Regions from separate parts of the Streptomyces sp. NPDC059247 genome, predicted to be linked through region 1. Evidence: riboswitches for the same ligand, from Rfam matches in the RefSeq annotation. Region 1 holds a riboswitch; each other region holds the start of a gene.
What was found. Region 1 has a riboswitch for cyclic di-AMP ahead of ACFXGN_RS14010 (transglycosylase family protein). Riboswitches for the same ligand answer to the same signal wherever they lie in the genome.
Positions count from the first base shown of each region.

Region 1 (7,512 bases):
TGCTGCCCGGCTCCTACGACCTGCCCGGCGCCCGGCTGCTCGACCTCGTACAGATCATGGACCGCATCCGCCGGTCCTGCCCGTGGTCCTCGCGCCAGACCCACCGGGGGCTCGCCAAGTACGCCGTCGAGGAGGCGTACGAGCTCGTCGAGGCGATCGAGGACGGCGACCGGCGCGAGCTGCGCGAGGAACTGGGGGACGTCCTCCTCCAGGTCGTCTTCCACGCCCGGATCGCCGAGGAGGACCCGGAGGAGCCGTTCTCCGTGGACGACGTCGCCGGGACCCTCGTGGAGAAGCTGATCCTGCGCCACCCGCACGTCTTCGGCGACGAGACCGCCGAGACGCCCGAGGAGGTGCGGGAGCACTGGCTGCGGACCAAGGCGGTCGAGAAGCGGCGGGAGTCCGTCACCGACGGGGTGCCGGTCGCCCAGCCGGGCCTCGCGCTCGCCGCGAAGCTCGGCGGCCGGGCCAGGACGGCGGGCCTCGACGTACCCCCGCCCGCCGGGGACGGCATCGGATACGAACTGCTCGGCCTGGCCGTACGGGCCGAGGCGGCGGGCGTGGACCCCGAGGCCGCGCTGCGGGCGGCGGCCCGGACGTACCGGGACGCGATCCGCGCGGCGGAGGGCCTGCCGCCGGGCGCCTGAGCCCGCGCGGCCGTGACCGGCCCGCACCGGCCCGGCCCGCACGGGCGGGTTCAGGCGGGGCGGGCGACCACCCGGACGTTGAAGGCGTGGGAGCCCAGACCGCCCGCGATGCCCATGAACAGCAGGGCGAAGTGCTCCTGGCCGCGCGCGGTGGTGATCCCGCCGATGTCCAGCTGGGAGCCGGGCGCCCAGCCGAGGTCGGCGAGCAGCCGTCCGGCGGTCCGCTTGGCCTCCTCCTGGTCGCCCGAGAGGAAGACGGTGCTGGGGCCCGCCAGACCCCCCGGATCGGTCATCACGGTCGCGTCCATGGTGCACAGCGTCTTCACGACGGGCGTCAGCGGGAAGGCCCGCTGGATCTGCTCGCCCAGACTGCTGTTGGGGTGCGACAGCTCCGTGTAGTCGTCGGAGAGGCCGACCCCGACGTCGATCAGCGGGACGCCCTCCAGCGCCGCCGCGCCGATGGAGCGCAGCAGCTCCACCGAGACGGTGCCGGGAGTGGCGTTGACGAGCACCTCCGCGTGGGCGGCGGTCTCCCGCAGCCCCGCCACGGGCAGCCCGAGGGCGGTCCGCTCCGAGGGGTACCGCGAGCCGAGGAGCACCTCGTGCCCCGCGGCGCTCCAGCCGCGGGCCAGTGCCCGGGCGACGTTTCCTGTTCCGAGGATTCCTAAGCGCATGTCCGCCACGCTAGGGGCCGCCCGCCCCGGCGGACATCGGCCGCGGGTCCCGCCCGGGGCGGCCGGTGGACCGGGGACCGCAGACCTAGGGCCTGTCGTCACCTTCCCGCCTGCCCCACGACGCGGCGCCGGTGCGCGGGGCGCGGGCGGCCGGGTTGTGCCAGAGGGGGGCCGGTGGGCCGAGGAGGCGTTCGGCGGCGGTGCGGGGGCGGACGGCGAAGGGGCTCACCGGCGGCAGGGCGTCGTGGTGGATGCGGTCGGGAGCGGTGCCCAGCTCCACGAGGACCTCGACGACCTCCGTGACGAAGCCGGGCGGCCCCGCGAGGTACACGTCGTGCGCGGACCAGTGGACACAGGACCGGAGCGACTGCACGAGCCGCTCGGTCGCCTGGTCCTTGGGGTGGCCGGGCGCGGAGGTGATGTAGGTGACGCTCAGCCCGTCGAGCCGGGCGGCCAGCCGCTCCACGTCCCGGCGCCCGTACAGGAGCTCCTTCGCCCGCGCCACGACGAACAGCCTTCCCTTCAGGGCCGGTTCGCGTTCGACCGCCTCCGACAGGAGGGCCTTCACCGGCGCCCAGCCGGTGCCCGCGCAGATGTAGGCGCGCTGTCCGCCCGGTTCCGTCCGGGCGACGAGGGCGCCGTCCGGCGCCCCGAGCCGCAGCACCCCGCCGGGCGCCGTGCCGTGCACGAGCGCCGTGCTCATCACCCCGCCGGGGACCCGGCTCACGTGCAGTTCCACGGTGCCGTCCGGGCGGGGCGCGTCGGCGAGGGAGTAGGTGCGCCAGACGCGGGGCACGCGGGGCGAGGCGACGCTGACGTACTGGCCGGGCAGGAAGGGCAGGGGCCGCCGGGGCCGCAGGGTGAGGACGGCCAGGTCGGGGCCGTGCCGCTCGTGCCGGACGACGTCCGCGTCCCACCAGGCGGGCTCGCCCGCCGCCACGGCCTCGTCGGCGCCCGCCAGCATCAGCTCGGCCAGGTGCGCGTACGCCTCCGTCCAGGCCTTCTCGGCCTCCGTGGTCCAGGCGGCCCCCGCCACGTGCGCGAACGCGGCGAGCAGACTGGTGCCGACCGAGGCGTAGAGGGCGGGGGTGGCGAGGAACCTGCGGTGGTCGCGGCCCAGGCGCCCCAGGTACGCGGGGAGGTCCGGGTCCTCCAGACGGTCCACCAGATGGGTGAGCGCGGCGAAGAGCCGGTCGCGCTGGGGCCGCATGTCCCCGGGGAACAGCTCGCGCAGGGACGGCTCCTGCCGGAAGAGATGCGCGTAGAAGTAGGTGACGGCGTGCTCGGCCCGTCTCTCGACGACCGCGAACGTGCTCCTGAGCATCTGAGGGTCCACCGTCAGGAATGTAGGGCACCCGTCCGGCCCGTCCTCACGGAATCTCCACACCCGGACCCGGCGGAACCTGCCTGTACGGTCGGGGGGTGAGCACCACCCCCGGTCCAGCACCTGCCTCTCGCCCCGCCCCCGGAGAAGTTCCCGGCGCCTCCTCGTGCCCGGTCTCCGGGCCCGCGCCCGAGCTCTTCACCTGGGAGTTCGCCAGCGATCCCTACCCCGCGTACGCCTGGCTCAGGACGCACGCGCCGGTGCACCGCACGACCCTCCCGAGCGGGGTCGAGGCCTGGCTGGTGACCCGGTACGCCGACGCCCGGCAGGCCCTCGCGGACCAGCGGCTCTCCAAGAACCCGGCGCACCACGCCGAGTCCCCGCACGCGAAGGGGAAGACGGGCATCCCGGGCGAGCGCAAGGCCGAGCTGATGACCCATCTGCTCAACATCGACCCGCCGGACCACACCCGGCTGCGCAGGCTCGTCTCCAAGGCGTTCACCCCCCGCCGGGTCGCGGAGTTCGCCCCACGCGTGCAGGAGCTGACCGACCGGCTCATCGACTCCTTCGTGGAGCGGGGCAGCGCGGACCTCATCCACGAGTTCGCCTTCCCGCTGCCCATCTACGCCATCTGTGACCTGCTCGGGGTGCCCGAGGAGGACCAGGACGACTTCCGGGACTGGGCCGGGATGATGATCCGGCACGGCGGCGGGCCGCGCGGCGGGGTCGCGCGGTCGGTGAAGAAGATGCGCGGCTATCTCGCGGAGCTGATCCACCGCAAGCGCGAGGAGCCCGGGGACGACCTCATCTCGGGTCTCATCCGGGCCTCCGACCACGGCGAGCACCTCACCGAGAACGAGGCCGCCGCGATGGCCTTCATCCTGCTCTTCGCCGGTTTCGAGACCACCGTCAATCTGGTAGGAAACGGGCTTTACGCGCTTCTCCGGCATCCGGAGCAGCGCGCCCGGCTCCAGGAGTCGGTCACCTCCGGGGAGACCGGGCTCCTGGAGACCGGGATCGAGGAGCTGCTGCGGTACGACGGGCCGGTGGAGATGGCCACCTGGCGGTACGCCACCCGGCCGCTGACGATCGGCGGGCAGGAGATCCCGGCGGGCGACCCGGTGCTCGTGGTTCTCGCCGCCGCCGACCGGGACCCCGAGCGGTTCGACGGACCGGACGTCCTCGACCTCGCCCGGCGCGACAACCAGCACCTCGGGTACGGGCACGGCATCCACTACTGCCTGGGCGCGCCGCTCGCCCGGCTCGAAGGACAGACGGCCCTGGCGACCCTGCTGACCCGCCTCCCGGACCTGCGGCTCGCCGCCGACCCGGCCGAACTGCGGTGGCGCGGCGGGCTCATCATGCGGGGGCTGCGCACCCTTCCGGTGGAGTTCTCTCCGGTCGCCCCCCTCCATAGGACTGACGGAGCATCAGAAATGTGATCTTCACGTGATCGCGGGTGCATCGACTTGTGATGAGCGTTCGAATAGGGCTACGTTCCCCGACAACTCAGTTCGACCACTCAGTTCGACCACCCCAGTTGTCACGCGAAAGGCGCTCCTATGCGTTCCGGGAACGGACGACACCGCCGCCCCCGTCAGGCCCCCGCCCTCGTCGTCGCCGCGGGGGTGACCGGGTCCGCCATGGCGCTTCCCCTGCTCGCCACCGGCTCGGCGTCCGCCGCCGACGCCGCCACCTGGGACCGGGTCGCCGAGTGCGAGTCCGGCGGCCAGTGGAGCGCCAACCTCGGCAACGGGCGCTACGGCGGCCTCCAGTTCACCCAGGACAGCTGGGAGCGGTACGGCGGTCTCGCCTACGCGCCCAGCCCCGACCTGGCCAGCCGCGCCCAGCAGATAGCGGTGGCCGAGAAGGCCCTCGCCAAGGGCTCCACCGCGTGGGCCAGCTGCGCGCCGATCGCGGGACTCGTCAACGACGGCGCCCGGCCGAAGGTGAACCCGGGCCCGGCGGACCTCCCGAAGCCCTCCGGCGGCCCCGTCGCCGAGTCGAACCGCACGACGGGCCCGCAGTCCTCCAGCGCGGCGGAGGCGGCCCGGGGCGCGGCCGGACGGAGCACCGGGGCGCCCACCGCCCCGGCGACGTCCACGAGCCCCGCCGCGCCCTCGACGGGTGCGCCGGTGACGGGCGGGCCGACCGGTCCGACGGCGCCCGCCTCCCCGGACGCCCCCGCCCCCGCCACCACCGCGCCCGACGGGTCCGCCGCGCCGGGCACGTCCGGCGAGCCGACGACCGGCACCCCGGCCACGGGGTCCGGCAAGGGCAAGCACCGGGGCGACGCGGCTCCGGAGGGAACCGTGGGTCCGGGCGGATCCGTCGAGACCGGTCGCCACGCGGCGCCCGGTGACAGCCTCTCCGAGGAGACCGCGGCGAAGCCCGTGGCCGACGCCTCCACGAATTCCGGCGGAACGGACAGTCAGGGCACTTCGGGCGCGTACACGGTGAAGGCGGGCGACAGTCTGTCCGGCATCGCGCAGCAGAACGAGCTGCCCGGAGGCTGGACCGCGCTCTATGACGCCAACCGGAAGACGGTCGGTACCGACCCGGACCTCATCCTCCCTGGTCAGAGCCTTGAACTGACGGAGAGTCCGGTCGCGCGGGCGGAGTGATTCGGGGTCATATGTCCGGTTCTGGGCAACTGAGACATGAGTCTCTTCGCCCCAACTGGCGCGTCACACCCGCAAACTTTGCTCCCGTCGCCTCTCACCTGCGCAAACACTCCCCGCCGGAAGGCAAGGAGGGGCGGAATGTCCGTCATTCGCCTCTTTGAACTTCCGGTGGGTCTGTGTCTACGGTCATCACCGCTCGCCACCGCGGGCCCCGTCGACCGAAACGCCGAATCCTGCCGTCGGCCGTCGGGAACAGTCGTCGCGCAAGCGCCGAAGGCAGGAGCGGGGGACCCAAGGTAAGTGCCGACCCCGGCCGTTGAGACAGACGGCCGACGATCGGCTCGGGGTGGAGCCGCGTGCTGGACACGCGGCCGGGCAACTCATTGGCCCGAACCCGACAGCTCACCTCGCAGGCGTCGGTGAGGAGAATCTCCATGCTGTTTTCCGGTAAGGGCAAACACCGCCGTCCCTCCAAGGTCACCCAGGTCGCCACGCTCGTCGGCGTCACCGGTGTCGCCGTCGCCGCCCCGCTGATGACCGCGGGCACCGCCTCGGCCGCCACCGCCGCCGAGTGGGACCGCGTCGCCCAGTGCGAGTCCGGCGGCAACTGGTCCATCAACACGGGCAACGGCTACACCGGCGGCCTCCAGTTCGCGGCCTCCACCTGGGCCGCGTACGGCGGCACCGCCTACGCCCCGACCGCCAACCTGGCGTCGAAGTCCCAGCAGATCGCCATCGCCGAGAAGGTCCTCGCGGGCCAGGGCAAGGGCGCGTGGCCGAGCTGCGGCGTGGGCCTCTCCCGTGCCTCCTACGACGGCGGCGCCGCCGAGAGCGCCCCCAAGACCGTCACCCAGCAGCCGAAGCAGCAGCGCTCGGCCGAGCAGCCGACGACCCGCAGCGAGCAGCGCCAGGCCCCGAAGAAGGCCGCGCAGCAGCAGACCGCGCCGAAGGCGACCGTCACCACCCCGACCGGCAAGAAGGTCGAGAAGGGCGACGGCGAGTACAAGGTCGTGACCGGCGACACCCTCAGCCGGATCGCCCAGGCGCACGGCGTCGCGGGCGGCTGGGCCAAGCTCTTCGAGCTGAACAAGGACGTCGTCGACAACGCCGACCTGATCTACCCGGGCCAGCAGCTCCACCTCAAGTGAGCCCGGCGGTCCGCACGGGTCCGGCGGCCCGTACGGCACCGACGACCCTCCCGCGGTGACCACCCCGGACCGGCGCGCCTCCCCCCCCCGTGCGCACCGGTCCGGGGTTTCCGCCGTCCGGAGCCGCGCGCCCTGTCCGTACGGACGCCCCGCGCCCTGTCCGTACGGAGCCCCGCCCCGTACGGACTCCTCTCCCCCCTTCCGGATCCCCCGTCACGGACGGACCCCCCTCGTCCGCGCCCCGGGAGGGCCGCCCCGGCGGTTTCGGGGCGACTTCTCGGTTACCGTCCAGTAGATCTGGGGTCTTTCGCCCCTGAATGCATGTCCTTGGGCCCTTTTTCGTCCCAGGGGGCGGGCGCCCGGCTGGCCGGAGCCGCCGAGCCGGTTAGGCTCTTGACGCAAGGCCAAGCCGACCCTGCGCCGACCTTGCGTCACATCCAGCGTCACATCCCATAAGGAGATGCTCGTGCCGTCCATCGACGTCGTCGTAGCCCGGGAAATCCTGGACTCCCGAGGCAACCCCACGGTCGAGGTCGAGGTCGGCCTCGACGACGGCAGCACCGGCCGTGCTGCTGTTCCGTCCGGCGCCTCCACCGGTGCGTTCGAGGCCCTCGAGCTTCGCGACGGTGACCCCAACCGCTACCAGGGCAAGGGCGTCGAGAAGGCCGTCCTCGCCGTGATCGAGCAGATCGGCCCGGAGCTCGTCGGCTACGACGCCACCGAGCAGCGCCTGATCGACCAGGCCATGTTCGACCTGGACGCCACCCCGGACAAGTCGTCGCTCGGCGCCAACGCCATCCTCGGCGTCTCCCTCGCCGTCGCGCACGCCGCCTCCGAGGCCAGCGACCTCCCGCTCTTCCGCTACCTCGGCGGCCCGAACGCGCACCTGCTGCCCGTTCCGATGATGAACATCCTCAACGGTGGGTCGCACGCCGACTCCAACGTCGACATCCAGGAGTTCATGATCGCCCCGATCGGCGCGGAGTCCTTCTCCGAGGCCCTCCGCTGGGGCACCGAGGTCTACCACACGCTCAAGGGCGTCCTGAAGCGCAAGGGCCTCTCCACCGGCCTCGGCGACGAGGGCGGCTTCGCGCC
Region 1 covers NZ_JBHYZW010000006.1:98,555-106,066, reverse strand. The annotation lists gene ACFXGN_RS14035 (nucleoside triphosphate pyrophosphohydrolase) at 1-647, shown strand, start outside; gene ACFXGN_RS14030 (NADPH-dependent F420 reductase) at 698-1,330, opposite strand; gene ACFXGN_RS14025 (globin domain-containing protein) at 1,407-2,657, opposite strand; gene ACFXGN_RS14020 (cytochrome P450) at 2,744-4,087, shown strand; gene ACFXGN_RS14015 (transglycosylase family protein) at 4,208-5,269, shown strand; cyclic di-AMP (ydaO/yuaA leader) riboswitch at 5,528-5,700, shown strand; gene ACFXGN_RS14010 (transglycosylase family protein) at 5,704-6,417, shown strand; gene eno (phosphopyruvate hydratase) at 6,878-7,512, shown strand, end outside.

Region 2 (7,512 bases), on a different contig from region 1:
CTCGGCAGGATGTTCGGCTCCGAGACCACGGTGATGATGTCGGGGGCGTGCCCGCCGCCCGCGCCCTCGGTGTGGTACGCGTGGATGGTGCGCCCGGCGACGGCGGCGAGGGTGTCGCCGACGAAGCCCGCCTCGTTGAGGGTGTCGGTGTGGATGGCGAGCTGGGCGCCCGTCTCCTCGCAGACGTCGAGGCAGGCGTCGATGACGGCGGGGGTGGCACCCCAGTCCTCGTGGATCTTGAACCCGAGGGCTCCGCCGCGCAGTTGGGAGTGCATGGCCTCCCGGGACATGGTGTTGCCCTTGCCGAGCAGACCGATGTTGACGGGGAAGGTGTCCAGGGCCTCGAACATCCGGGCCATGTGCCAGGGGCCGGGGGTGATGGTGGTGGCCTTGGTGCCCTCGGCGGGGCCGGTGCCGCCGCCGACGAGCGTGGTGACGCCGGTGGCGAGGGCCTGCTCGACCACGGTCGGGGAGATGAAGTGGACATGGGTGTCGACGGCGCCCGCGGTGACGATGCGGCCGTTGCCGACGATGACCTCGGTCTCGGGGCCGATCACCAGACCGGGGTGGACGCCGTCCATGGTGTCGGGGTTGCCTGCCTTGCCGAGGGCGACGATCCGGCCGTCCCTGATGCCGATGTCGGCCTTGACGATCCCCCAGTGGTCGATGACCACGGCGCCGGTGATGACGGTGTCGGGGGCGCCCTCGGCACGGGTGGTGCGGGCCTGGCCCATCGACTCGCGGATGACCTTGCCGCCGCCGAAGACGGCTTCGTCCCCGGCGCGTCCGGGGCCGCCGCTGCGGTCCTCCTCGATCTCCACGAAGAGGTCGGTGTCGGCGAGCCGGAGGCGGTCGCCGGTGGTGGGGCCGAACAGGTCGGCGTAGACGGCGCGGTGCAGATCAGGCACGGGAGTCCTCTTCGTTCGCGTCCAGGGGACCCGCGGTCTCGCCGCGCAGCCCGGGAACGATCCGGCGGCCGGTGAGGGGGACGAGTTCGACCTCGACGGGGATGCCGGGTTCGAAGCGGACGGCGGTTCCGGCGGCGATGTGCAGCCGCTGCCCGCGCGCGGCGGCGCGGTCGAACTCGAGTCCGGGGTTGACCTCGGCGAAGTGGTAGTGGGAGCCGACCTGGACGGGCCGGTCGGCGGCGTTGAGCACGGTCAGGCGCGTGACGGGGCGCCCCTCGTTGAGGGGGACGGGGCCGTCCGCGTACAGGATCTCTCCGGGGATCATCGGCGGCGGTCCGTTCAGACGATGGGGTCGTGGACGGTGACGAGCTTGGTGCCGTCCGGGAAGGTGGCCTCGACCTGGACGTCGTGGATCATCTCGGGGACGCCCTCCATGACCTCGTCGCGGGTGAGCACCTCGCGCCCCGAGGCCATCAGCTCGGCGACCGTGCGGCCGTCCCTGGCGCCTTCGAGGACATGGGCGGTGATCAGTGCGACGACCTCGGGGTGGTTGAGCCGTACCCCGCGCGCCCTGCGCTTCTCGGCCACGTCCGCGGCCACATGGATGAGCAGGCGTTCCTGCTCGTGCGGGCTCAGTTGCACACTTCCACCTCACAGTCGTCCGCCGGGACGGGACCCGGACAGCTGCGGACCCTACCGACCTTCAACACCTTGTTGAAATGCCGGAACGCGGCACACCGGCAGACATTGCACGTTAGGGCGGAAGTTTTTCCGGCTGGTTAACTACGCCTTTGCGATCGCATGATCATCAGGTCGGTGACGGCACATGCGGAGCCGAGCCCTCCCCCTGACGGATCGACATCCGGCCGTGTCGTGTCGAGAGCCGGACGGCCGACGCGCATCGCAGAATCCCTCCCTCGTTCGGAGTAGTCGACGAGTCGATATTCAGACCGGTCAACTTGCGCCACCGATGTACGCATCTGGCGGAATCGAACGTTCCATCGCTGGTGCGGGGCTCGCCAGGGGGAACTCCGATGATCACGAAACCCTCCTGTCCACCCGAATGGATCAGTCGTGAGGAGCCTCACATATCGCCGTTTCCACTCGGATTTCACCCCCGGTGTGGGTCAAGATCCCTGTCGACGACAAGCCCCCGCCGCCGCGGCGGGGCGGTCCGGGCGGACGCCGAGTCCTGCCGCTGCCCCGGACGTCTGGTCGACAGGATTGGACCGGCAGGAGTGGAGGACCCGATTTTTACGGGGCGTACGCGCTGTTCCCACAGCGGGGCCGCCCCTTGGGGTGAAGCCGCACCCGCGGCCGGGCATCTTCGCCTGCCCGAACCCGACAGGTCATCCTTCACAGGCGGCTGACGAAGGGTTGCGCATGACTGCGCAGATGCACGTCCCGTCCCTGCTGTCCCGGGTCGGAGCCGTCTCGGCTCTCACTCTCGCCGCCGTCGGCGGCACGCTGCTCGCACCCGGTGCGGCGCCGGAGGCCCAGGCAGCGACGAACTACGCGAACAAGGCACTGAGCGTCGCCGCGTCCAAGAAGGGAGCACCGTACCGGTACGGGAGCGCCGGACCCTCCAGGTTCGACTGCTCCGGTCTGACGCTCTACGCGTACCAGAAGGCGGGCAAGTCGCTGCCCCGCACCGCGCAGCAGCAGTACAACAGGACCACCCGCGTCTCCGCCGCCTCACGGCAGAAGGGGGACCTGGTCTTCTTCCACTCCGGCGGAAGGGTGTACCACGTGGGCATCTACGCCGGGAGCGGCAAGATCTGGCACTCGCCCAAGACGGGGTCCTGGGTGAAGCTCGACAAGATCTGGTCGTCGAAGATCTACTACGGCCGCGTCCGCTGATCCGGCGGCCCGTCCGTCCGCTGATCCGGCGGAACCGACGGCCGGTCCGTGAGCCGATCCGGCGGAACTGACGGCGCCGGTCCGTGCGGGGTGCGGTGGCACCGCCGCGTCCCGTACGGACCCGGGCCGCCCTCCGGCGACCGCGCGTCCCCCGCGGAAGCCGCCCCGGGCCGCCCGGCACCCTCCCGGGGCCCCCGACGACCGCATCGGCTCAGGGGTCGTGCCCACCCCGGCGGGCACGGGCCCGTCAGCGACCGGCCAGCGGGGCGGGGATCCACGGGAGGGAGATCCGGACCGTCTTGCCGCCCTCCTCGATCGGGGTCACGGAGAGACGTCCGCCCGACTCCGCCGCGAGGACCCTGACGATGACCATGCCCCTGCCGTTGTCCTGCTGGACCGCGGCGGGCAGACGGCGCGGCAGCCTCGGATGACTGTCGGTGACACCGATGTGCAGGTGCTCCTCCCAGTCGAGCCGGAGGTCCACCGTGAACGTGGGCGACTGGCCGAGGGTGTGCAGCACGGCGTTGGTGGCCAGCTCGGAGACGATGATCCGGATCGCGTCCGCGGTCTCCGTGGCGTCGTCCAGGCCCCAGCCGTCGAGAACCTCCGCCACGAACCGCCGGGCCGTGGACACCGAGGCGGGTTCGCTCGGCAGAGTGACGGATGCTTCCTGCTGGTCTGCCATGGCGACGCCGTCCCTTTCCCGCCGGGGCCGCTGCCCCGGATCGCACTGCGCGTCAGACTGCCACCGATCGGGCCGCGCCGGGAGGCGTTCTCCCAAGATATGTCCCCATCTGTCGCCCGAAGCGGTGAACGCGAAGGCCCTGGACCGGACCGGGCCGCCGACCGCCGGGTCAGCCGGCCGGTGCCGTCCGCAGGATCGTTTCCACCGCGTACGCGATCCGCTCGTCCGTCAGGTCCGCGCGTGCCGTGAGCCGTAGCCGCGAGACGCCGTCGGGCACGGAAGGCGGCCGGAAGCAGCCGACCGCGAGCCCCCGCTCCCGGCAGTCCGCCGCCCAGCGCAGCGCCGCCTCCGGGGAGGGGGCGCGCACCGAGACCACGGCCGCGTCGGGCCGGGCGGCCGTCAGGCCCGCCCCGGTGAGGAGCCGGTGCAGGGTGGTCGCGACCGTACGGGCCCGCTCCGCGAGCCCCGGCTCGGCCGTCAGCAGGCGCAGGGCCGCCAGCGCGCCCCCGGCGGCGGCCGGGGCGAGACCGGTGTCGAAGATGAAGGTGCGGGCCGCGTTGACCAGGTGCTCGACCACCCGGGCCGGGCCGAGGACCGCGCCGCCCTGACTGCCGAGGGACTTCGACAGGGTGACGGTGGCCACCACGTCCTCGTCGCCCGCGAGCCCGGCCTCGTGGAGGGCCCCCCGGCCGCCGTCGCCGAGGACGCCGAGGCCGTGGGCGTCGTCCACGACCAGACCGGCGCCGTGCGCGCGGCAGGCGGCGGCGAGCGCGGACAGCGGCGCCCGGTCGCCGTCGACGGAGAACACGGAGTCGCTGACGACCAGGGCCCGCCACCCCGGATGCGCGTCGAGGGTCTTGCGCACGGCCTCCGGATCGGAGTGCGGGACGACGGCGGTCTCGGCGCGCGCCAGCCGGCAGCCGTCCACGATCGAGGCGTGGTTGGAGGCGTCGGAGACGATCAGGGCGTCCCGGCCGCCCAGCGCGGTGAGCGCGGCCAGGTTGGCGGTGTAGCCGGAGGAGAAGACGAGGGCGGCCTCGAAGCCGCAGAAATCGGCGAGTTCGCGTTCCAGCCGGGTGTGCAGCCGGGTGGTTCCGGTGACGAGCCGGGAACCGGTGGAGCCCGCGCCCCAGCGGTTCGCCGCCTCGGCCGCCGCCCCGGTCACCTCGGGCCTCCGGGTCAGGCCGAGGTAGTCGTTGCCCGCCAGGTCCAGCAGGTCGGACTCGGCGGCGCGGGGCCGCAGCACCCGGACGAGACCGGCGTCGGCACGGCGGCGCGCCTCGGCCTCGGTCCAGTCGAACGCGGTGCGGCGCGGGCCCACGGCCCGGGTCCCGTCGGCCTGTGACATGCGGGGTTCCTTTTGTAGGCAGCGCACAGACCCTAGCCAACGGAAGCCGGGGTGGGGATGTGGTCATCCACACACCTCCTTCGGGGCCGTTTGTTCGGTTCCTCCTTGGCCCGGGGGCGGGCGGTAGGACAGGATCAACGGTTATGGACCTGCTGAACACGCTGGTGGAGAAGGGGCTGCGGCGCGAGTCGCCGACCCGTGGAGAAGCGCTCGCCGTCCTGGCGACCTCGGACGACGAACTGCTCGATGTGGTGGCCGCCGCGGGCAAGGTGCGCCGCCAGTGGTTCGGGCGCCGGGTGAAGCTCAACTACCTGGTGAACCTGAAGTCCGGACTGTGCCCCGAGGACTGCTCGTACTGCTCTCAGCGGCTCGGCTCCGAGGCCGGGATCCTCAAGTACACCTGGCTGAAGCCGGACGAGGCCTCCCGGGCCGCCGCCGCGGGGGTCGCGGGCGGCGCCAAGCGGGTGTGTCTGGTGGCGAGCGGCCGGGGTCCGACCGACCGGGACGTCGAGCGGGTCGGCAGGACCATCGAGGCCATCAAGGAGGGCAACGAGGGCGTCGAGGTGTGCGCCTGCCTCGGACTGCTCTCGGACGGGCAGGCGGAGCGGCTGCGGGAGGCGGGCGCCGACGCGTACAACCACAACCTCAACACCTCCGAGGGGACGTACGGGCAGATCACCTCCACCCACACCTACGCGGACCGGGTGGACACCGTCCGCAAGGCGCACTCCGCCGGGCTCTCCGCCTGCTCGGGGCTGATCGCGGGCATGGGCGAGAGCGACGAGGACCTGGTCGACGTCGTGTACGCGCTCCGCGAGCTGGACTCGGACTCCGTGCCGGTCAACTTCCTCATCCCCTTCGAGGGCACCCCCCTCGCCAAGGAGTGGAACCTCACCCCGCAGCGCTGTCTGCGCATCCTGGCGATGGTCCGCTTCGTCTGCCCCGACGTCGAGGTGCGGATCGCGGGCGGCCGTGAGGTGCACCTGCGTTCGATGCAGCCGCTGGCCCTGCACATCGCCAACTCGATCTTCCTCGGCGACTATCTGACCAGCGAGGGCCAGGCCGGGCAGACCGACCTGGACATGATCGCGGACGCGGGCTTCGAGGTGGAGGGCGCGGGCACGACCACGCTGCCGAAGCACCGCGCGGACGCGCTCGCGGCGGCCGGGGGCGGCTGCGGGACCGCCGCGTCCGGCTGCGGCCCGGCGGACGGCGCGACGGCGGACGACGCGGCGACGGGCGGCTGCGGCGGGCACGCGGGGGCGGGCGGCGGCTGCGGGCCCTGCGGCGGACACACCCCGCCGGAGGCGCCCGCGCCGAACGAGGCCAGGACCGACCTGGTCGCGGTGCGCCGCCGGGGCGCGGGCACCGACCTCGCCCCCAACGCCTAGGAACCATCGTGCGCGACGACGAACTCCTCGCCCTGGACCGGGCCCACGTCTGGCACCCGTACGGCCCCATGCCGGGCCGTACGGACCCGCTGGTCGTGGCGTCCGCGTCCGGGGTGCGCCTGCGGCTCTCCGAACCCGCCGAGGGGCACGAGGAGCTGATCGACGGCATGGCCTCCTGGTGGTCGGCCGTCCACGGCTACAACCACCCGGTGCTCAACGCGGCGGCCCACGAGCAGCTCGGCCGGATGAGCCACGTCATGTTCGGCGGGCTCACCCACGAGCCCGCCGTCCGGCTCGCCGCCCGGCTCGTCGAGATCACCCCCGAGCCGCTGCGGCACGTCTTCCTCAGCGACTCGGGCTCCGTCTCGGTCGAGGTCGCCGTCAAGATGTGCCTCCAGTACTGGCGTTCGCTCGGGCGGCCCGAGAAGCACCGGCTGCTCACCTGGCGCGGCGGCTACCACGGCGACACCTGGCAGCCCATGTCGGTGTGCGACCCGGAGGGCGGGATGCACGAGCTGTGGACCGGCGTGCTCCAGCCGCAGGTGTTCATGGACGCCCCGCCCGCCGCGTACGAGGAGGAGTACGCCCGGCGGTTGCGGGAGGGCGTAGCGCGGCACGCGGGGGAACTCGCCGCCGTGATCGTGGAGCCGGTGGTGCAGGGCGCGGGCGGGATGCGCTTCCACCACCCCGGCTACCTGCGGGTGCTGCGCGAGGCCTGCGACGCGCACGACGTGCTCCTCGTCCTCGACGAGATCGCCACCGGGTTCGGCCGCACCGGCACGCTCTTCGCCGCCGGTCAGGCCGGGATCTCCCCCGACGTGATGTGCCTGGGCAAGGCGCTGACCGGCGGATACCTGTCGATGGCGGCGACGCTCTGCACCGGCCGGGTCGCCGACGGGATCTCCCGGGGCGAGGTGCCCGTGCTGGCCCACGGGCCGACCTTCATGGGCAACCCGCTGGCGTCCGCCGTGGCCCTCGCCTCGATCGACCTGCTGCTCTCCCAGGACTGGGCGGGCGAGGTCCGGCGGATCGAGGCCGGACTGCGGGAGGGCCTGGCGCCCGCCGCCTCGCTCCCCGGAGTGCGGGAGGTACGGGTGCTGGGCGCGATCGGCGTCGTCCAGCTCGACCGTCCGGTCGACATGGCGGCGGCGACCCGCGCCGCCGTCCGGGAGGGCGTCTGGCTGCGCCCCTTCCGGGACCTGATCTACACGATGCCGCCGTACGTGACGGGGGACGAGGACCTGGCCCGGATCTGCGCCGCCGTCCTCGCCGCCGCGGCGGCGGGCTGAACGGAAGGACCGGTACGTCCATGGGAATCGT
Region 2 covers NZ_JBHYZW010000008.1:217,942-225,453, forward strand. The annotation lists gene ACFXGN_RS17635 (urease subunit alpha) at 1-908, opposite strand, end outside; gene ACFXGN_RS17640 (urease subunit beta) at 901-1,233, opposite strand; gene ACFXGN_RS17645 (urease subunit gamma) at 1,248-1,550, opposite strand; cyclic di-AMP (ydaO/yuaA leader) riboswitch at 2,082-2,288, shown strand; gene ACFXGN_RS17650 (C40 family peptidase) at 2,292-2,768, shown strand; gene ACFXGN_RS17655 (ATP-binding protein) at 3,016-3,453, opposite strand; gene ACFXGN_RS17660 (8-amino-7-oxononanoate synthase) at 3,623-4,801, opposite strand; gene bioB (biotin synthase BioB) at 4,945-6,192, shown strand; gene ACFXGN_RS17670 (adenosylmethionine--8-amino-7-oxononanoate transaminase) at 6,261-7,481, shown strand; gene bioD (dethiobiotin synthase) at 7,502-7,512, shown strand, end outside.
Region 2: linked by a shared signal. The riboswitch ahead of ACFXGN_RS17650 (C40 family peptidase) and the one ahead of ACFXGN_RS14010 (transglycosylase family protein) in region 1 are both predicted to bind cyclic di-AMP.

Region 3 (7,512 bases), on a different contig from region 1:
CGCGCAGGCCATGACCGCCGGGCTCGCCGTCCTCTCGGTCATGGAGAACGAGGGCACGGTCGCCCACGCGCGCCGGATGGGCGACCTGCTCTCCGGACGGCTCAAGGAGCTGGTGCCCCGGTACGAGCTGCTGCACGAGATCCGCGGGCGCGGTCTGATGATCGGGATCGAGTTCGGCCGTCCGTCCTCACTGGGACTGCGCGGGCGCTGGACGATGCTCCAGGCGGCCCGCAAGGGTCTCTTCGCCCAGATGGTCGTCGTCCCGCTGCTCCAGCGCCACCACATCCTCACCCAGGTCTCCGGGGACCGTCTGGAGGTGATCAAACTGATTCCGCCGCTGGTCATCGACGAGGCCGACGTGGACCGGTTCGTCACCGCCTTCACCGCGGTCATGGACGACGCCCACGGCGGCGGCGGGCTGATGTGGGACTTCGGGAGGACACTGGTCAAGCAGGCGGTCGCCCAGCGCTGACCCGCCCAGCGCTGACCCGCCCAGCGCTGACCCGCCCGCCCTCGGGCCCCGGCCCGGGGGCCGCACCTCTCCGTGGCCGGGCTCGTACCGGCCTCGGGCTTTTGCCTCTGAGGCAAGAAACTTGCCTCAGAGGCACGATCCTGGCGGAATGGACGCATGGACCACGTCCCCGGGGACAACACCCCGGCCCCCGCCCTTCCCGACGTCCTGCCGGACGTCGCCCCGCAGCTGCGGGGCCTGCGCCGCCGCCGGGGACTGACCCTGGAGACCGCCGCCCAGCGCGCCGGTCTCTCGCCCGCCCACCTCTCGCGACTGGAGACGGGCAACCGGCAGCCCTCGCTGCCCATGCTGCTCGCCCTCTCCCGCATCTACGGTACGACGGTCTCCGAGCTGCTGGGGGAGACACCCCCCGAACGGGACCCCGTGGTCCGCGCCGGACGCTCCGAGCCCGTCGAGGCGGACGGCTGGATCTACCGGCAGGCGGGCAGCGCCGGGCGCGCCCTCCAGTGCCTGCGGGTCCACGTGCCGTACGCCACCCGGGCGGACATCGTGCGGGTCCACCCCGGCGAGGAGTGGATCCACGTCCTGGAGGGCCGGGTGCGGCTCGCGCTCGGCGAAGCCGTCCACACCCTCGATCCCGGGGACAGCGCGCACTTCGACTCGCTCACCCCGCACCGCATCGGCGCCGCGACCTCCAGCGGGGCCGAGCTGCTCTTCGTCCACACCCTGATGCAGAGCCCCGTCGCCGAGCTGTGCCTCGGCGACGGAACTCCGCACCGTCGCTGACTCCGCCTGACCCTTCCTCCGAAAGGTTCGACATGTCCGAGAAGCACGCACCGGTCACCGGCGAGGAGCGCGGTGAGGGCAAGTTCCCCAAGGGCCTGGTGCTCCGCCTCTTCGCGTACCTGGTGGCGGGCCACCTCTTCGCCGGCTTCCTGTACCTGCTCTTCATGCTGGGCGGGCAGAACCAGTAGCGCGGCCCGCGAGGGGCGGTGGGCCCGGCTCGCGGGCGGGGCGGCGAACCGGACCCCGTACGGGTCGCCGGGGCCGCTCCGTACGGGTCGGCGCGGTCCTGACGGTCCGGCTCAGACCTCGGTGAGCAGGCGTTCCCGCAGTCGGCCGAGGGTCTCCGGGGTCAGCTTGAGGCCCTCGGAGAGGTAGGTGTCCACCGAGCCCCAGGTCTCCTCGATCGTCTCGAAGGCGCCCCGCAGATACTCCACCCGCGCGTCGAACAGCGGGCTCAGCAGCTCCATCACCTCGGGCGACATGGCGTCGGGGGCGGTGGAGCCGCGGCTCACCTTGTAGCGGCGGTGCGGGTCGTTCGACTTCACGTAGTCGGCCTCGATCGCCGCGCGCTCGACCCCGAGGGCGAGCAGGGTGATCGCGATCGAGAGCCCGGCGCGGTCCTTGCCCGCCGCGCAGTGCATCAGGGCGGGGACGCTGTCCTCCGCGAGCGCGTGCAGGATGCGGCTGTGGTCGGCGGTCCGCTCGACCACCATCTTCCGATACGAATCGGCCATCCGGGCGGCGGCCTTGTCCTCGCCGAGGATCTCCCGCAGCTGGGCGATGTCCCCGTCCCGCACCAGCCGCCAGAACTCCTTGCCATCGGCCGGGTCGGTGAGGGGTATGTTCACGTTGCGCACGCCCGGAAGCTCGACGTCCGCCCCCTCGATGCGCACGTCGGCCTGGTTGCGGAAGTCGAACACGGTGTGCAGGTCCAGTGAGGCGAGGAAGGCGGCGTCCTCCTCGGTCGCGTGGGCGAGGTGGCCGCTGCGGAACAGGCGGCCGGGGCGCACCGCGCGCCCGTCCGTCGTCGGCAGGCCGCCCACGTCCCGGAAGTTGCGGACCTCGGCCAGCTCGGGCTCGTTCGCTTCGACGGGCGGGACCTGCGGCAGCTGCTGCGTCACGGATGCTCCTGGAGAATTGGCGTTCGGGGGTACGGCACGGGGCCGATTCCAAGGGTCAATCATCCCGGCATGACGAACGGGGCGCACCCCCCTGGATAGGAATGGGCGATCTGTCCGTATTCGCACGTTCCGGATAACGCGCCCTGATTGAAGATGAGATGGGAATCCGGGCGTGAGCAGCGTCATAGAAGTGACGGATCGTGCCCGGGGGCGCGACGCAATCGCCGTACGGAAAAAGGGAGTCGAAGGAGCGTCATCCACGGAGGGTGACCGGAATTCCGGTCCCGGGAGCGAGCGGAAGCGGAACTGATAAAGCATCGGCTTGTTCGCACCGAAACGCTCGTCTAGCGTCACCGTCAATCCGGTCGGACCGCCGAATCCTGCCACCGTCCGGAATTCCCACTCATCCCAAGCGTGGCAGGAGCGGGGGACCCAGGAAGTACGCCGGTCCCGCGACGCAGGACGGCTCGGGGTGAAGTCGCGCGAGAGCGCGGCCGGACATCTCCCGTCCGAACCCGACAGCTCACCTCGCAGGCGCCGGAGAGGAATTCGCCATGCCCGCGAAGGGTAAGCACCGCCGTCCCAGGAACAATCCCCTCACCCGGGGCATCGCCGCCGCCGGTACGGGAGGCGCCGTCGTCGCCCTCCCGCTCCTCGGCGCCACCGGGGCCCACGCCGCCGAGCAGGCGGCCCCGGCCGCCCCCGCGCGGACCGTCACCGCCGCCGCCCAGACCCAGGCCCCCGCCGCGGCGCCGGTCACCGCCCCGGCCACGTCGAAGACGTACGCCGTCGTCCGCGGCGACCACCTCTCGAAGATCGCCGCCGAGCACCACCTCGCCGGTGGCTGGCAGCGGCTCTACGCGGACAACCGCCAGGTCGTCGGCGAGAACCCCTCGTTCATCCTGCCCGGCATGAAGCTCACCCTCGGCGCCCGGAGCACCGCTCCCGCCGCCGCCCCGAAGAGCCCCGCCGAGGCCGCCCCGAAGACCCGGAGCGAGGCCCCCGCCCGGGACTCCGGCGACTCCACGCGCACCACCCGGAGCCCCGAGCGCCCGGCAGCCCAGGCCACCACCCCGGACTCCGGCTCGTCCACGACGCAGTCCTCCGGCTCCTCGACCCCCTCCTCCCCCTCCTCCTCCGGCTGGGTCAAGCCCGTCAGCGGCGGCTTCTCCACCCCGTACCGCGCCTCCGGCTCCATGTGGTCCTCCGGTTACCACACCGGTGTCGACTTCATCGCCTCCTCCGGCACCACCGTCCGCTCCGTCGGCGCGGGCACGGTCGTCTCGGCGGGCTGGAGCGGCGCCTACGGCAACGAGGTCGTCATCCAGCACGCCGACGGCAACTACTCGCAGTACGCCCACCTCTCCTCGCTCGCGGTCTCGGCGGGCCAGGCGGTCTCCGGCGGGCAGCAGATCGGCCTCTCCGGCTCCACCGGCAATTCCACCGGACCCCATCTGCACTTCGAGATCCGGACCTCGCCGGGCTACGGCTCCGACGTCGACCCGCTGGCCTACCTCCGCCAGCACGGCGTCTCCGTCTGACGCACCCGCTCCACCGGAGGCCCGGCACCCGTGGGTGCCGGGCCTCCGGCGTATTCCGGCTTGGCAATTTCTTTATCGGTGTCATATGTCACCCGGCGTCAACCCCTCCTTACGGTCGCGTAGGTCACATCCGAAAGGGAAGGATGTCGACCCGTGGCAGACGATTCGAGATCAACAGACAAGAACGCATTCGGGTCGTACGCGGCGATCGGTGACAGCTTCACCGAGGGCGTCGGAGACCCCGGGCCCGACGGGACGTACGTCGGCTGGGCGGACCGCTTCGCGGTGCTGCTCGCCGACCAGCTGCCGGAGCACGACGCCTTCCGCTACGCCAACCTGGCCGTACGCGGGCGCCTCCTCGACCAGATCGTGGCGGAACAGGTCCCCCGGGCGAAGGAACTCGCCCCCGACCTGGTGACCTTCTGCGCCGGTGGCAACGACATCATCCGCCCCGGCACGGACCCCGACGACGTCGCCGAGCGCTTCGAGCGCGCCGTCGCCGACCTGACCTCCGCCGTCGGCACCGTCATGGTGACCACCGGCTTCGACACCCGTGACATGCCCGTGCTCAAGCACCTGCGCGGCAAGATCGCCACGTACACCGCCCACGTCCGGTCCATCGCCGACCGCTACGACTGCCCCGTCCTCGACCTGTGGTCGCTGCGGTCCGTGCAGGACCGGCGCGCCTGGGACGACGACCGGCTGCACCTCTCGGCGGAGGGCCACACCCGGGTCGCGCTGCGCGCCGCCCAGGTCCTCGGGCTGCCGGTGCCCGCCGACCCGGACCAGACCTGGCCGCCGGTCCCGCCGCGCGGCACGCTCGAAGTGCGGCGCGACGACATCCACTGGGCGAAGGAGTACCTCGTGCCGTGGATCGGGCGCAGGCTGCGCGGCGAGAGCTCCGGCGACCACGTCGAGGCCAAGCGCCCGGACCTCATGCCCCTCTGAGCGGCACCACGGCGGGGACGCGCTCCAGGACCCCGCCGGCGAACACGTCGTACAGCGGCAGCGTCTCCAGATGGACGTAGCCGATGTGGCAGTCGCAGACGGCGAGGGGGCAGGCGCGGGGCCGCAGGGCCGCACGGTACGAACCGTCGTACAGGTTCCCCAGCTCGGCGCGGACGAAGTGGCAGCGCCGGACCGTCCCCTCACCGTCCACCGAGATCACCGACTCCCCGGTGCGGCAGGGCAGCCCCGCCGACCGGTGCGGCCGTCTGCTGTACGGGAAGAGGGGGTCCAGCTCCGTCCACCGCGAGGCCTCCGCGTCGGTGTACGCGTGCCCCTCGGCCGCGTTCACCCACAGGTACACGTGCGGCGGCAGCGCCTCCCGCAGCCGCCGCGCGTGCTCCAGGTGCTCGGGCAGCCCGACCACCCCGACGCTGAACCTGACCCCGAGGTCCGCCAGCTCCCCGCACTTGCCGAGGAACCGCTCGTACGGAGTCTGCCCGGGGTGGTACGTGCACCAGAGCGCCACGCTCTCCCGGTCCGCCTCGGCCAGCCAGTCGGTCCGGCAGCTCAGATTGGTCTGGATCGCCACCCGCTCGATGTGCGCGAGCCGGGACAGATCGACCAGCGCCCGCCGGTACCAGGACCGGACCAGGCCCTCGCCCCACGGGGTGAACAGCACGCGCAGCCGGTCCTCGGCCCGGTCGGCCGCCCACCCGGTGAACCGGTCGAGCGCCGCCCGGTCCGCGCGCAGCAGCTCCTTGCTGTCCCGGCGCTTGGCGAAGGGACAGTAGGGACAGTCGAAGTCGCAGGAGGCGAGCGGCCCCCGGTAGAGCAGGGTCAGGTCCACGGAATCCTCCTACTTCGGCTCGTACGCGGCCATCGCCGCCCGCACGGCGGGGGAGAACAGCTCGGGGCCGAGCCCGTCGGAGTGCGCGAGCCCTTCCGGCGACAGCCGCAGCAGCCCCTCGGGCGCCCCCGCGTCCAGCCAGCCCAGCGCCTCGAACCGGGCCAGCTCCCCGGGGAAGTCCGCGAACGGCGAGGAACCGAACCGCTCCTCGTACCCCGCCACCGGCATCCCCTCGGCCTGGAGCAGCGACTGCAGCAGATGACGGCGACGGGCCTCCCCGGCGTCCACCCGTCTGCCGACCTCCGCGCGGGAGAAGTCCGCCGTCCCCGTGTAGACGTCGATGATCGAGCGGATCTCCCGCATGTCCACCGCGTAGTCGAAGGAGTAGTGGAGCTCCGAGGTGTACGACCTGGCCCCGCAGCCCAGGCCGATCATCCCGTCGGTCTGGCAGGCGTGGTCGTCGGGGCCCGACGGCGCCGCGTCCGCCCGCCGGAACATCCGCATCGACACCTGCGCGTACCCCCGTGCCAGGAGGTGGTCGCGGCCGTACCGGTACAGGCGCAGCCGGTGCGCGTCCCACTCCAGGTCGGCGGCCCCGCGCTCGGCCGCCGAGAGCCGGCCGAGCCCGGTCAGCGGCCGGACGTACAGGGGATACAGATACAGCTCCTCCGGCTCCCACGCGAGGGCCGCGTCCAGCGAGGCGCGCCAGCTCCGCTCCGTCTGCCCGTCGATCCCGTAGATCAGGTCGATGTTCAGCACCGGCACACCGGTGTCCCGGATGCGGCCGAGCGCCGCCTCCACGTCGGCGCGGCGCTGCGGCCGGACCGCCGCCCGCGCCTCGGCCTCCACGAAGCTCTGCACCCCGATGCTGAGCCGGGTCGCGCCCCGCTCGGCGAGGACCGCGAGCCGGTCGGCGGTCGCCGTCGCGGGCGAGGTCTCCACGGACAGGGGTATCGCCCGCAGATCGGCCCCCATGCGCTTCTCCGCGATGTCGCAGAGCCGCTCCAGCTCGGCGGCGGTGAGGAAGGTCGGCGTGCCGCCGCCGAAGGCGGCCGTGGCGAACCGCACCGGGGACCCGTCCCCGAGGGCCTCGCGCACCGCCGTGGCCTGCCGGTCGAGCGCGTCGAGGTAGCGGGCGGTCAGCTCGTCCGGGGCGCCGATACGGGTGAAGAGGTTGCAGAACCCGCAGCGGACCTCGCAGAACGGTATGTGCGCGTAGAGGGAGAGCGCGTCCTTCGGCTGGTCCGCCCAGAGCGCGGCGAGCGGGGGCGTCGTATCGGGCAGCGGCCGGTACGCGGTCTTGTGCGGGTACGCGTACACATAGGCGCGGTACGGGCGGAGGGCGTCGTCCGTCATGCCGTGGCCCCCCGTCCGGGGCCCGCCAGCGCGAACTGCGCGTACGGGACGGTCCAGACCACCTCGTGGCCGAGGCGGTGGCCGGTGTATCCGTCCTCCCCGTACGCCGTGCCGTGGTCGGAGCAGACGACCGCGAAGCACGGGCGGCGGCTGCTCATCGCCTCGAACAGCCTCCCGATGTGCCGGTCGACGTACTCCAGCGCCGCCGCGTGGGTGGCCCGGGAGTCGCCTGTCTCGCGGGTCGCGCCCGGCAGATGGAACCAGTTGGGCTGGTGCAGCGCGGACACGTTGACGAAGAGGAAGAGCTTCCGCTCGGGCGGCAGGGCGGCGACGACCTCCTCGGCGCGCGCCACCTGCGACTCGAAGGACGTCGGGGAGGCCACGCCGAACGACGGCTCCCAGTGGCTCTCCTGGAACAGGTCCGGCAGCACGCTCCCGAGC
Region 3 covers NZ_JBHYZW010000001.1:392,161-399,672, forward strand. The annotation lists gene ACFXGN_RS01735 (aspartate aminotransferase family protein) at 1-472, shown strand, start outside; gene ACFXGN_RS01740 (helix-turn-helix domain-containing protein) at 629-1,258, shown strand; gene ACFXGN_RS01745 (DUF6126 family protein) at 1,291-1,446, shown strand; gene ACFXGN_RS01750 (tyrosine-protein phosphatase) at 1,558-2,379, opposite strand; cyclic di-AMP (ydaO/yuaA leader) riboswitch at 2,770-2,929, shown strand; gene ACFXGN_RS01755 (peptidoglycan DD-metalloendopeptidase family protein) at 2,934-3,920, shown strand; gene ACFXGN_RS01760 (SGNH/GDSL hydrolase family protein) at 4,074-4,868, shown strand; gene ACFXGN_RS01765 (STM4011 family radical SAM protein) at 4,855-5,715, opposite strand; gene ACFXGN_RS01770 (STM4012 family radical SAM protein) at 5,725-7,071, opposite strand; gene ACFXGN_RS01775 (STM4013/SEN3800 family hydrolase) at 7,068-7,512, opposite strand, start outside.
Region 3: linked by a shared signal. The riboswitch ahead of ACFXGN_RS01755 (peptidoglycan DD-metalloendopeptidase family protein) and the one ahead of ACFXGN_RS14010 (transglycosylase family protein) in region 1 are both predicted to bind cyclic di-AMP.

Region 4 (7,512 bases), on a different contig from region 1:
GTCGCCTCCGCCCCCTCGCGCAGTCCGGCCCGACGGCGTGTGAGCCGGACAGGGTCACCTGCCGTCGGGCCCTCGCGCCGTACGCCTCCGGGTCCGCGCGCCTCCGGGTCCGTGCGGGCTCTCGCCCCTCGCCCCACGGGCGCTCGCCCGATACTTCGGAAGCTCCGGGAAGGCGTCGCCGGTCTCCCCGGCGGGCGACCGGCGGAAAAGACGGCGCCGGGCGCCGGAAAGCCGACGGGTCGCACCGTACGGGCGAAACACGGAACACCGAAACAGCGCGCGCGGAACACGGCGGGCAGGCCGGACGCTCCGGGCGAACCCGCCCCGCCGATCACCGCTCCGCCGATCACAGCTCTGCAAATCACCGGCACGGAATTCCCCGGACGGAATTCCTCTCCCTTTTGTAGGGCGTCCGCGTTAATTCCGGGCACTCGCCGTGTTGACGGCATGTTGCGAAACCCTCACACGTCCCCGGTCCGGCCGCTTGAGCCGGTGCAGCGGACGCGAGCGCTCCGCGTGCAGGGCCGTCAGCGTCCGCGCCCGTTCGGCGTCCCCGCGCGCCACCGCGTCCACGATCGCGCCGTACGCGTCCCAGGTCTCCACCGGCCGCTCCGGCCCGTCGACCAGGTACATCCAGGCGATCTTGTGCCGGAGCTGGGTCAGCAGCGTCGTCAGCGGCGGACTGCCGGAAGCCTGCGCGAGCGTCTCGTGGAACCAGCTCCCGAGCGCGCGCAGATCCTCGACCTGGCCGTGCGCGGCCCGCTCCCGCCCCAGCCTCACCAGCCCCCTGAGCACCTTGAGGTGGGCCTCCGTGCGCCGCTGGGCGGCCCGTGCGGCCCCCAGCGGTTCCAGCAGCGCCCGCATGTCGATCAGATCGGCGGCCTCCCGCTCGGTGGGCTCGGCGACCTGCGCGCCCGCGTGTCTGCGGGTGACGACGAAGCCCTCCGACTCCAGGGTCCGCAGGGCCTCGCGGACCGGGACGCGGGAGACCCCGTAACGGCGGGCGAGCTGGTCCTCGGTGAGCCGGCTCCCCCGCCCGAAGACCCCGGAAACGATGTCGTCCCGGATCGCCGTGCACACCGAGTGCGCGGGAATGCGCATGTCGACCTCCGCCTTGGTCGCTTCGAGACACAATTCGAGCGGCGCTTTTCTCGCGCACTCTCCGCGACTCTATTGCAGTACGCCGGAATTTCCGATGCCCCACCGGAACATGCCGACCGGAACGGCCAAGGGAAAAGCCCCGGCTCTGTACGAGCCGGGGCTTTCGCGACGTGCGGCCGAGCGCGTCCTGGCGGTCGCGGCACGGGTGTCCGGGTCAGACCTGGACGCCCCGGGCGCGCAGGTACGAGACCGGGCTGACGTCGGAGCCGTACTCGGCGCTGGTGCGCGCCTCGAAGTGCAGGTGGGGGCCGGTCGAGTTGCCGGACGAGCCGGAGATCCCGATCCGCTGGCCCGGCTCGACGGTCTGGCCGATGTGGACGCCGATGGAGGACAGGTGGCCGTACTGGGTGTACGTGCCGTCGTGCATCCGGATGACGATGTTGTTGCCGTACGCGCCGCCCCAGCCCGCCTCGACGACGGTGCCGGATCCGACGGAGACGACCGTGCTGCCGTAGGCGGCGTGGAAGTCGATGCCGGAGTGGCTGCCGGAGGACCACAGGGAGCCGCCGGTCTTGTAGCCGGTCGACACGTAGGTCCCGGCGACGGGGAGCTGGAAGGAGGCCAGTCGGCGTCGCTCGGCGTCGCGGGCGGCGCGCTCCTCGGCCTCGCGGATCTCCTTGGCGCGGGCCTCGGCCTTGCGCTTCGCCTCGGCCTGCGCCTTCGCCTTGGCGACGGCTTCGAAGGCCTGCCGTTCCTGGGCGGCGGCCTGGGCGTTGAGGCGGTCCACGAGGGACTCCTCGGTGATCACCCGGGTGAGGCCGGTGTCTTCGGCGGAACGGGGCTCCGCGTCGGCGGCGAGCGCCGGGGAGGCGAGGGTTCCGATGACGCCGGTGGTGGCGAGCGTCGCAGCTCCGGCGAAGCCCGCGCCGCGGCGCGCCGTCCGGCTCGGAGCACGGTGCTTCCCGGTGGTACGGGTGAACGCCATGAAGTGGCTGGTCCTTTCCTTCCTTCTCGCCTACCGGGTTAGCTGACGGGTTCGGAGCAGGAAGGTCTCCTACGGGCCCCTCCGCACGGCGAAGGCGTCCGATTCACCCCAGGGACTACGTGTGGGTCCCCGGCTCCCCAGGCTCGCGCCTGACGGGGACTCGGCGATGACTGTCCGATGCCGCGGGTGCGGCGGGTGCAACTGACGAACAGCGGCACCGACGCTATGCGGATCGTCTGTCGATCACCAACTGGACGGGATTTTTGTAAGACTTACCACAGGGCATACAGCCACTCTTTCCCCTAATTCGGACAAAAAGAGAACCCCGACGGACGGTGCCGTCGGGGTTCTCCCTGCCGGATCGGCGGGTGGAGCGGGCCGGAATCAGCCCGTCACGACCGTCACTTCACCGATGCCGAGCGCCCGTACGGGCTCCGCGATCACCGCCGCGTCACCCACCAGCACGGTGACGAGCCGGTCCACCGGGAAGGCGCTGACCACGGCGGCCGTCGCCTCGACGGTGCCGGTCTCGGCGAGCCGCGCGTACAACTGGGCCTGGTAGTCGTCCGGGAGGTGCTGCTCGACCTGGTCGGCGAGCGTCCCGGCGACCGAGGCGGCCGTCTCGTACCTGAGCGGCGCCACCCCCACCAGGTTCTGCACGGCCGTCTCGCGCTCCGCGTCGGTGAGCCCCTCTGCGGCCAGCGTCCGCAGCACCTTCCACAGGTCTTCGAGGGCCGGACCGGTGTGAGGGGTGTCCACGGAACCGCTGATGCCGAGCATCGAGGCCCCGTTGCCCCCGGCGTCGGAACGGAGCACCTGCCCGAAGGCCCGCACGCCGTACGTGTAGCCCTTCTCCTCGCGCAGGACCCGGTCGAGCCGCGAGGTGAGCGTGCCACCGAGGCAGTACGCGCCCAGGACCTGGGCGGGCCAGACGCGCGCGTGCCGGTCGGGACCGATCCGGCCGATCAGCAACTGGGTCTGGACGGCGCCGGGACGGTCGACGACGACGACCCGCCCGGTGTCGTCGGCGGTGATCGGCGGCATCGGCAGCGGCTCCGCCCGCTCGCCGGTCCAGGCGCCCAGGGTCTCGGCGAGGACCTTGTCCAGGTCGATGCCCGTCAGGTCGCCGACGACCACGGCGGTGGCGGTGGAGGGCCGGACGTGCGCCGCGTAGAAGGCGCGGACGGCGGCGGCGTCGATCCTCTCGACGGTCTCCTCGGTGCCCTGGCGCGGCCGGGACAGCCGGGACTCGGCCGGGAACAGTTCCTTGGAGAGCTGCTTCGCGGCGCGACGGCCCGGGTTGGCCGACTCGTGCGGGATCTCGTCCAGCCGGTTGCGCACCAGCCGCTCGACCTCGGTGTCCAGGAACGCCGGGGCGATCAGCGCCTCGGAGAGCAGCCCGAGCGCCTTGGACAGCCGGGAGACGGGGACCTCCAGGGAGACCCGTACGCCCGGGTGGTCCGCGTGCGCGTCGAGCGTGGCGCCGCAGCGCTCCAGCTCGGCCGCGAACTCCTCGGCGCCGTGCTGGTCCGTGCCCTCGGAGAGCGCGCGGGCCATGATGGTCGCGACGCCGTCGAGACCGGTCGGCTCGGCGTCCAGCGGGGCGGGCAGGAAGACCTCCACGGCCACCACCTGCTGGCCGGGGCGGTGACTGGTGAGCAGCGTCAGACCGTTGTCCAGGGTGCCGCGGTCCGGGGCCGGGAAGGCCCAGGGCCGGGCGACGCCGGGGGCGGGCCGGGGGTGGAAGTCCATGCTCGTCAAAGACGCGGCAGCGTCGGTCACTGGTCCGCCCCCTCTTCCTCGTCGCTGTCGCTCTGTTCGGTCGCCAGGGGCTCGTAGACCAGCACCGCGCGGTTGTCGGGGCGCAGGGCGGTCGCGGCGGCGGCCCGGACCTCCTCGGCCGTGACGTCGAGGACGCGGTCCACCGCCGTCAGGGCGAGCTGCGGGTCGCCGAAGAGCACCGCGAAGCGGCACAGTTCGTCGGCGCGGCCCGCGACGGTGCCGAGCCGGTCCAGCCACTCGCGCTCCAACTGGGCCTGGGCGCGCTCCATCTCCTCGGGCGTCGGGCCCTCGGCGGCGAACCGGGCCAGCTCCTCGTCGACGGCCGCCTCGATCTGCGGGACCTCGACGCCCCCGGAGGTCTTGACGTCCAGCCAGCCGAGGGACGGGGCACCGGCGAGCCGCAGCAGACCGAAGCCCGCGGCGACGGCCGTGCGGTCGCGGCGGACCAGCCGGTTGTGCAGCCGCGAGGACTCGCCGCCGCCGAGCACGGTCAGGGCCAGGTCGGCCGCGTCGCACGCGCGCGTGCCGTCGTGCGGCAGCCGGTAGGCGGCCATCAGCGCGCGCGCCGGGACCTCCTCCTCGACGACCTCGCGCAGTTGCTCGCCGATGACCTCGGGCAGCGAGCCGTCGCGCGGTGGCCGCTTGCCGTCGTGGGACGGGATCGAGCCGAAGTACTTCTCGACCCAGGCGAGGGTCTGCTCCGGGTCGATGTCGCCGACGACGGACAGCACCGCGTTGTTCGGGGCGTAGTACGTGCGGAAGAAGTTCCGCGCGTCCTCCAGGGTGGCCGCGTCCAGGTCGGCCATGGAGCCGATCGGCGTGTGGTGGTACGGGTGGCCCTCCGGGTACGCGAGGGCGACCAGCTTCTCGAAGGCCGTTCCGTACGGCACGTTGTCGTAGCGCTGGCGGCGCTCGTTCTTGACGACGTCCCGCTGGTTCTCCATGGACTCGTCGTCCAGGGCGGCGAGCAGCGAGCCCATGCGGTCGGCCTCCAGCCAGAGCGCGAGCTCCAGCTGGTGGGTGGGCATGGTCTCGAAGTAGTTGGTGCGCTCGAAGCTCGTCGTGCCGTTGAGCGAACCGCCCGCGCCCTGCACCAGCTCGAAGTGCCCGTTGCCGTGGACCTGCTTCGAGCCCTGGAACATGAGGTGCTCGAAGAGGTGGGCGAGGCCCGTGCGGCCCTCGACCTCGTGGCGCGAGCCGACGTCGTACCAGAGGCAGACCGCGGCGACCGGGGTCAGGTGGTCCTCGGACAGCACCACGCGCAGACCGTTCGGCAGCCGGTGCTCGGTAGCTGTCAGGCCGCCGGAGCCGGCCTCGGCCGTGGCCGTGTGACCCATGGGCATGTACGTCCCTTCGATCGCGATGTGAAAAGGTCCTGCCACTGTATGCAAGCGCGCCGACACCTGGCGAAGTTCCCGCCCGTTCGAGATGTCCCTCGTCCGGGTCGCGGTCGGCGTTGTCGGTGGCACGGTCCACAATGGTCCGCGTCAGATCAACCTTGTTGGTGAAGGAGCCGCAGCCGCGATGGCCCGCCGCAGCACGAAGACACCGCCGCCGGACGACGCGTTCGAGGAGCGAATCCTCGACATCGACGTCGTCGACGAGATGCAGGGCTCCTTCCTCGAGTACGCGTACTCGGTGATCTACTCGCGCGCCCTGCCCGACGCCCGCGACGGCATGAAGCCCGTACAGCGCCGCATCGTCTTCCAGATGAACGAGATGGGGCTCAGGCCCGAGCGCGGCTTCGTCAAGTGCGCCCGGGTCGTCGGCGAGGTGATGGGCAAGCTGCATCCGCACGGCGACGCCTCCATCTACGACGCCATGGTCCGCATGGCACAGCCCTTCTCCATGCGGCTGCCCCTCGTCGACGGCCACGGGAACTTCGGTTCCCTCGGGAACGACGACCCGCCGGCCGCGATGCGGTACACCGAGTCGCGGATGGCGCCCGCCGCACTCCTGATGACCGAGTCCATCGACGAGGACACGGTCGACTTCAGCCCGAACTACGACGGGCAGGAGCAGGAACCGGTCGCCCTGCCCGCCGCCTATCCGAACCTGCTGGTCAACGGCGCTTCGGGAATCGCGGTCGGCATGGCGACGAACATGCCCCCGCACAACCTCGGCGAGGTCGTCGCCGCCGCCCGCCACCTGATCCGCCACCCCGGCGCCGACCTCGAGACGCTGATGCGTTTCGTGCCCGGCCCCGACCTGCCGACCGGCGGCCGGATCGTCGGCCTGTCCGGCATCAAGGACGCGTACGAGACGGGCCGCGGGACCTTCAAGATCCGCGCCACGACCAGCGTGGAGACCGTCACGGCGCGCCGCAAGGGCATCGTCGTGACCGAGCTGCCCTTCACGGTCGGCCCCGAGAAGGTCATCTCCAAGATCAAGGACCTGGTCGGCTCCAAGAGGCTCCAGGGCATCGCGGACGTCAAGGACCTGACCGACCGCACCCACGGCCTGCGTCTCGTCATCGAGATCAAGAACGGCTTCGTGCCCGAGGCCGTCCTCGAACAGCTCTACAAGCTGACGCCGATGGAGGAGTCCTTCGGCATCAACAACGTGGCGCTGGTCGACGGGCAGCCCCTCACCCTCGGCCTCAAGGAACTCCTGGAGGTCTATCTCGACCACCGCTTCGAGGTGGTCCGGCGGCGCTCCGAGTTCCGTCGCGGCAAGAAGCGCGACCGGCTCCACCTGGTGGAGGGCCTGCTCGTCGCGCTCCTCGACATCGACGAGGTCATCCGGCTGATCCGGGAGAGCGAGAACTCGGCGCAGGCCAAGGAGCGCCTGATGGAGCGCTTCTCGCTGAGCGAGATCCAGACGCAGTACATCCTGGACACCCCGCTGCGCCGTCTCACCAAGTTCGACCGCATCGAGCTGGAGTCCGAGCGCGACCGGCTCAACGGCGAGATCGACGAGCTGACCGGGATCCTCGACTCCGACGCGGAGCTGCGCAAGCTGGTCTCGGCGGAACTGGCCTCAGTCACCAAGAAGTTCGCCACGGACCGGCGCACGGTCCTGCTCGAATCGGCCGGTGCCCCGGTCACGGCGGTGTCCCTGGAGGTCGCGGACGACCCGTGCCGGGTGCTGCTGTCCTCCACCGGGCTCCTGGCCCGCACGGCGACGGCGGAGCTGCCGCCGGTGGACCCGGACGCGGCCCGCGCCAAGCACGACCTGATCCTGTCGTCGGTCGCCGCCACCCAGCGCGGCGACATCGGCGCGGTGACCTCGGCCGGGCGGCTGCTGCGGCTCTCGGTGATCGATCTGCCGAGGCTGCCGGACACGGCGGCCACCCCGAACCTGGCGGGCGGCGCGCCGCTCTCCGAGTTCCTGTCCCTGGCGGCGGACGAGACCGTGGTCTGCCTGACCACGCTCGACGAGTCCTCGCAGGGCCTGGCCCTGGGCACGCTCCAGGGCGTGGTCAAGCGGGTGGTCCCGGACTATCCGGCCAACAAGGACGAGCTGGAGGTCATCACCCTCAAGGACGGTGACCGGATCGTCGGCGCGACCGAGCTGCGGACCGGCGAGGAGGACCTGGTGTTCATCACCTCCGACGCCCAGCTGCTGCGCTACCCGGCCGCGCAGGTACGGCCGCAGGGCCGCCCCGCCGGTGGCATGGCGGGCGTCAAGCTGACGGCGGGCGC
Region 4 covers NZ_JBHYZW010000016.1:139,830-147,341, reverse strand. The annotation lists gene ACFXGN_RS25355 (GntR family transcriptional regulator) at 418-1,101, opposite strand; gene ACFXGN_RS25350 (M23 family metallopeptidase) at 1,316-2,086, opposite strand; cyclic di-AMP (ydaO/yuaA leader) riboswitch at 2,099-2,262, opposite strand; gene ACFXGN_RS25345 (M16 family metallopeptidase) at 2,471-3,838, opposite strand; gene ACFXGN_RS25340 (M16 family metallopeptidase) at 3,865-5,211, opposite strand; gene ACFXGN_RS25335 (DNA topoisomerase (ATP-hydrolyzing) subunit A) at 5,393-7,512, shown strand, end outside.
Region 4: linked by a shared signal. The riboswitch ahead of ACFXGN_RS25350 (M23 family metallopeptidase) and the one ahead of ACFXGN_RS14010 (transglycosylase family protein) in region 1 are both predicted to bind cyclic di-AMP.